DNA from 3 places in the Nostoc sp. LEGE 12454 genome. Region 3 is predicted to be linked to each of the others. Evidence: predicted binding sites of a transcription regulator. Region 3 holds the regulator's gene; each other region holds the start of a gene.
The links. The regulator HrcA, encoded in region 3, represses chaperone genes, less so after heat shock. The targets are predictions, from matches to a motif close to TTAGCACTCNNGANTCNNGAGTGCTAA.
Positions count from the first base shown of each region.

Region 1: a site for HrcA is predicted at 1,153-1,179, ahead of groL (chaperonin GroEL). Genes of this name have one in related genera too.
Region 2: a site for HrcA is predicted at 1,207-1,233, ahead of groES (co-chaperone GroES). Genes of this name have one in related genera too.

Region 1 covers NZ_JBWQXL010000048.1:42,073-44,281, forward strand. The annotation lists gene AC1F2U_RS29300 (MraY family glycosyltransferase) at 1-1,054, opposite strand, end outside; gene groL (chaperonin GroEL) at 1,212-2,209, shown strand, end outside.
Region 2 covers NZ_JBWQXL010000001.1:401,106-403,314, forward strand. The annotation lists gene AC1F2U_RS01750 (response regulator transcription factor) at 1-146, opposite strand, end outside; gene groES (co-chaperone GroES) at 1,252-1,563, shown strand; gene groL (chaperonin GroEL) at 1,667-2,209, shown strand, end outside.
Region 3 covers NZ_JBWQXL010000101.1:492-2,700, reverse strand. The annotation lists gene hrcA (heat-inducible transcriptional repressor HrcA) at 408-1,514, shown strand; gene AC1F2U_RS34520 (DUF2834 domain-containing protein) at 1,617-2,209, shown strand, end outside.

The DNA of each region.
Region 1 (2,209 bases), on a different contig from region 3:
CTGTAAAGCCCAAAAGCAGGATAATGCTAGTGGCGGTTGTCAGCATCACAGCCAAACTCATACCTTGTATTCTCATCGCCAACAAGTTGAAAACTAAGGTAATTGACCAAAGCGTAAACGCAGCATTGCGCTGGGAGAGTCCCCAAGCAAGTAAGCGGTGGTGCAGGTGGTCTTTGCCAGGAGTACTGAGAGGGTTATTTCCTGCTAGTAGCCGCCGCACAAATACTTGAGTGGTATCTAGCACTGGCAATAATAGAAATAAAACCGTAGGAATTAGTGCATAAATTGTGTTTTGTTGCAGTTTCCCTAAAATACTAGTTGCTGCTAACACATAGCCGAAAAAGTATGCTCCGGCATCACCCATAATAATTCGTGACGGATGGAAATTATGGCGCAAAAATCCTAGTGCAGCACCTCCCAAAGCTGCAAGTACTAAGATTGCCGCGGCACGATTGTTAAATTGAGCTGCAACGCCCAACAAACTCATGGCGGTAATAAAGCTAATTCCTCCTGCCAAGCCATCCATACCATCCATCAAGTTGATGGCATTGGTAATCCCTACTACCCATAGTACTGTTAGCAACATGGACAGAAGCGAATCGATGGGAGTGCCAAACAGGACTTTGACACTGATGCCATTAGCTACCAGCAAAAGTGCCGTGACAATTTGCGCCCACAATCGCACAGAGGGCGGTAAGCCGAACTGATCGTCAATAAAGCCCACAAGGACTAATATCGAACCCCCCAACAGAATAGTGAGCACCTGAGCCAATACGGTTTGGAGTTCGATCGGTCGTAAAAGGCTAGCTAATACCAGCGCGGCAATCACGCCCGCGTAGATAGCCAGCCCCCCTGCATTGGGTAAAGGTTCTCGGTTGAGTCGCCGTGCGTTAGGTTGGTCAGCCCAACCTACCCGCAAGGCGAATTTGCGTACTGTCGGAATTAAACGCCAAGTTACAAGCCAAGCCAAGAGGAACGTAAATACTACTGCCAACCAGCCGGTGCCGCTAGGGTCGGCAATACCAAGGGTCTTAAGGGAGTTGTCTAGATTCATCTCCCAATTCAAGCATTACTGCCAGTATCTAATATGAGCATCACCTGTATATTAATCAATTTTTTTATTTCCATTTGTAACTTGAGCGGTGGGAGAGATTAGCACTCTGGCGCTGTGAGTGCTAAATTGTCTAATGGAAGCGCTGGAGAAATCAAACATGGCGAAAATTATTGCATTTGACGAGGAATCTCGGAGAGCTCTAGAAAGGGGTGTTAACGCCCTTGCCGATGCTGTAAAAATCACCTTGGGGCCTAAAGGTCGCAATGTCCTTTTAGAGAAAAAATTTGGCGCACCTCAAATTGTCAACGATGGTATCACTGTTGCCAAGGAAATTGAATTAGAAGATCCTTTGGAAAATACTGGTGCAAGACTCATCCAAGAAGTGGCCTCAAAAACTAAAGATGTCGCTGGAGATGGTACAACCACCGCCACGGTTTTAGCACAAGCCTTAATTAGAGAAGGTTTGAAGAACGTCGCGGCAGGTAGTAACCCTGTGAGCTTGAGACGCGGGATCGACAAAACTATTGAGGCACTGGTAGAAGAAATTGCCAAAATAGCCAAGCCAGTAGAAGGAAGTGCGATCGCTCAAGTTGCCACTGTTTCTGCTGGTAACGATGAAGAAGTTGGTCAAATGTTAGCTCAAGCAATGGAAAAAGTCACCAAAGATGGTGTAATTACCGTTGAAGAATCTAAATCTCTAACCACCGAACTAGAAGTAGTCGAGGGGATGCAGATTGACAGGGGTTATATTTCTCCCTACTTCGTCACCAACAACGAACGGCAAATCGTCGAATTTGAAAACGCCCGAATCTTGGTGACAGATAAGAAAATCAGCAGCATCCAAGATTTAGTGCCGATTTTAGAAAAAGTTGCCCGTTCTGGTCAGCCTTTGCTAATTATTGCTGAAGATGTCGAAGGTGATGCTTTGGCAACTTTGGTTGTGAACAAAGCGCGGGGTGTACTAGCCGTCGCTGGGATTAAAGCGCCTGGGTTTGGCGATCGCCGCAAAGCTTTGTTAGAAGATATTGCGATTCTCACCGATGGACAGTTGATTTCGGAAGAAATCGGCTTAAGCTTGGATACCGCTGCTCTAGAAGCGCTGGGAACTGCCCGCAAAATCACCATTGACAAAGAAAGCACCACAATTGTCGCTGG
Region 2 (2,209 bases), on a different contig from region 3:
GCGGTGATGACTTCATATCCCCGGAATTCTAAGTAATCCTTCACCAGCAAGATGAGGTTAGGGTCATCATCAATCAATAGAAGTCGTTTGTGATCTTTCATGCTGGGCTCTTTCATAGCAGTGGCACTTGTCGCGCTTCGGTCCATCAAAGTCTTGAATATTTATCCTCTATGGTGGGTTATTCGAGATGTTGTCCTTTTTCCTACTTAACTTGCCTTTGCTGTCTCGAAGTCTCAAAAATGCCGAGCACTTTCAATAGACTAGTAGCTCGATAGCAAAAGTCCAGCAAGGATACGTATAGCAGTAGTATCTATAATGCGCTATTATATATCGCTTTGAAAGTGGCAGGGTAAAAAACACTGATTAAATAATAATCTTTCGGACTCACAAGTAAGTATTGGCTTAAAGATGACCCTACCTCAAAACCAACCCGCACTTTCTTAAAGCTTACTGCTATACCATATCCTTTGGTTGTTAAGCCTCTATGAGGTGTTCACAAGAAACTAGGGAAGTTTCTGGCAAAAGATGGATTGAAAACGCATATTCTTCTACCACCTTATTGCCTATTCAGTGTTCTCGGACGATCCGCAGAGTAACTTCCGGGTTTGCTTGGCGATACCAGACACCATCAGCGTAAATCACCATTATGGATCTAGAACCAGAAACACGCAAGCAGTTGGCTTTAGTTTTATAGACGCAAATAGAATGACTTTAGTACGGCTCATCGAGTTTTAAATCTTTAAGTCGCTTTTTTAAGTAATCCCAGAATTCCAGACTAGCTCGTTTTGAGTAGCAATTGCCTGGTCAGCGCAAATAAATAAAAATGTCTCGCTGAATTTTTGCAAGTCCTAAACTTTCTACACAATTACTCAGGGTCTTATGTTCCAAAGATTGAGTTTTTTGGGAATTTCATGGTTGGACTGGATCGCTGTCACTGTATTGTTACTCATCAAGCGGCTCCCTGATTACACTTCCATAACAATTTGCAAGCTTTGCAAATAAAGTTGACTGGAGAGTAGGGAATGGGGAATAGGGAAGAATTTTCATAACTCTTAATTCTCCACTCCCTACTCTCTTCGTAACTTACAGAACAAAACCCGCAAGGTATAAATAATTAAGCATTTATACTTAAGTACATCTATGACCTTCTAGTTCGGGAACCCGTACTCAAGGCATTCTTGCCATTGGACGCCACTTTTCGGTAAATTAGCACTCAGGAGTTGAGAGTGCTAAACTCTGGAGAAAATAATTATGGCAGCTTTATCTTTAAGCGTTTCTACAGTTAAACCTTTAGGCGATCGCGTTTTCGTAAAAGTGAACGCCTCTGAGGAAAAGACCGCTGGTGGTCTGTATTTGCCCGATACCGCCAAGGAAAAGCCCCAAGTAGGGGAAGTAGTGGCCCTTGGTCCTGGCAAGCGTAATGACGATGGAAACCGTCAGGAATTGGAAATCAAAGTCGGCGATAAGGTGCTGTACTCTAAGTACGCTGGCACTGACATCAAGCTCGGCACTGAAGAATATGTACTGCTTTCTGAAAAAGATATTTTAGCAGTTGTTATCTAGTGGTCATTGGTCATTAGTCATTAGCCAATGACAAAGGACAAAGGACAAATGACAAATGACGAAGAACAAAAGACAAATGACAAAGGACAACTAACAATAAATTATGGCAAAGCGCATTATCTACAACGAAAACGCCCGTCGCGCCTTGGAACGAGGCATTGACATCCTGGCTGAGGCTGTAGCTGTTACCCTTGGCCCCAAAGGTCGTAACGTAGTCCTAGAAAAGAAATTTGGCGCACCGCAAATTGTTAATGACGGTGTAACGATCGCCAAAGAAATCGAATTAGAAGACCATATTGAAAACACTGGTGTAGCCCTGATTCGTCAAGCTGCTTCTAAGACCAATGATGCTGCGGGCGATGGTACTACCACCGCTACCGTTTTAGCTCATGCGATCGTCAAAGAAGGCTTGCGGAACGTTGCAGCTGGTGCTAACGCAATTTCCCTGAAGCGCGGTATTGACAAAGCTACTGGCTTCCTCGTAGAAAAAATTGCTGAACACGCCCGTCCAGTGGAAGATTCCAAAGCCATTGCCCAAGTTGGTGCGATCTCGGCTGGTAATGACGAAGAAGTTGGTCAGATGATTGCCCAAGCAATGGATAAAGTGGGTAAGGAAGGCGTAATTTCCCTAGAAGAAGGGAAATCT
Region 3 (2,209 bases):
TCGAACGAAATTCTTTTCATGGTGAGTGGAACTATATTATCAAACCCAAAGTAGTCAGTTAATTGTTCAAGTTATTTTTACATAACTCCTAAATTACAGTTCGGTACTAAATCCTGAAGAAAATACGTATCTAATAATACTGTTGCAAGCGGAAATTTATGCAAAAGTACGGTTAGAAAAAAGTATCGTAAGGGTACATTATAACTAGCAGCTTTTGCAAAAAAATTGAGCTACTAGTTCAACCATAATCTGAAAAAATGCTTTGTACATAAACTTTAAAAATACTTATCATAATATAGTTATATAATTTGATACTTTAATAAATTATTAATATTTTCTGTTTTCGATTAAATCCACAAATTTCTTGAGAGTTTGATTAAAATTTGCCTTCAGCAAAACATACCATAATGGAAGTTCAGTTAACAAATCGACAACAGCATATACTTTGGGCAACGGTACGTCACTACATTGCTACGGCAGAGCCAGTTGGTTCAAAGGCTTTGGTTGAGGAGTACGACCTGGGTGTAAGCTCGGCGACAATTCGCAATGTGATGGGTGTTTTAGAAAAGTCTGGATTGCTCTACCAACCACACGCTTCTGCTGGACGTGTACCATCAGATTCAGGCTATCGCATTTATGTTGACCAGCTAATTCCTTCTCTGCGAGATACTACGCGAACAGAAACTTTAGGGCGAGAAGTAGAGGTGGCATTGCAAAAGCAGCTACAGTGGCAAGATCGAAGTTTAGAAACCCTACTGCAAGGAGCCGCGCAGATTTTAGCAACATTGAGTGGTTGCATTAGCTTGATCGCTATGCCGCAAACGACTACAGCACTATTGCGACATCTGCAATTAGTGCAAATTGAGGCTGGGCGGATTATGCTGATTGTGGTGACTGATGGTTATGAGACACATTCCAAATTGATGGATTTGTCGCCAACACCAGAAGAAACACAACGGGATTCAGAGGTAATCGATCGGGAGTTGCAGATTGTTTCTAACTTTTTGAATAGTCACTTACGGGGGCGAAGTCTGTTGGAATTAGGCCACCTCAACTGGAGCGAACTAGATCAAGAATTCCAACGCTATGGGGAATTTTTGAAAAACTCAGTTGCCGAATTGGCTCGTCGCACTCTTGCACCGACTGCAACCCAAATTATGGTTCGGGGTGTGTCAGAAGTTTTGCGCCAGCCAGAATTTTCCCAGTTACAGCAAGTACAAACAATTATCCACCTGCTGGAAGAAGAACAAGATCAACTGTGGCGATTAATATTTGAACAACCAGAACCAGAGGATGGTGGAAAACCAAAAGTAACGGTTCGTATTGGCGCAGAAAATCCATTAGAACCGATACGCACCTGCACCTTGATTTCTTCTAACTATCGCCGAGGTTCGATACCCGTAGGAAGTGTGGGAGTTTTGGGACCAACGCGCCTAGATTATGAAAGTGCGATCGCAGTAGTAGCATCTGCTGCTGATTATCTGTCAGAAGCTTTCAGCTATTTCAATCCTTAATTAGCGATTAATCTTATCAGGTCTAGACAAGTGAATAATACCATAGCAAGCAGATAGCCGGATTTGTAACGGCAAAATCAATAATTAATACTACTTAAATTCATGCTTAGAAAAATTGCCTTTGGTCTACTGTGGCTGGGATTTGTTGTCTATGCTTTTTTCCTTGCGCCTCCTGAGCAACCTGGTACATTCGAGTTAATTAAAAACCTTTCTATTGGGCAGTGGGAAGGCATTAACCCCTTAGTCATAGCACTATTCAACCTCATGGGCATCTGGCCTCTTATTTACAGTGCAGTAGTCTTTATTGATGGTAGAGGACAAAAAATACCTGCTTGGCTGTTTGCTACTGTCTCTTTCGGAGTTGGTGCTTTTGCTTTGTTGCCGTACTTAGCTTTTAGAGAACCAAATAATCAGTTTGTCGGTAAAAAGAATATCTTGCTCAAATTACTAGATTCTCGTGTGACTGGTTTTGTATTGACAGTAGCCACGGTTGTTCTAGTCACCTACGGTTTAAGAGGTGGAGATTGGGGCAGTTTTGTGCAAGAGTGGCAAACTAACCGCTTCATCCATGTCATGAGTTTAGATTTTTGCTTACTCTCCCTATTATTTCCCACATTGCTGGGGGATGATATGGCGCGTCGCGGTTGGAAAAATCCCCAGTTGTTCTGGTTAATAGCGTTGATACCGCTATTTGG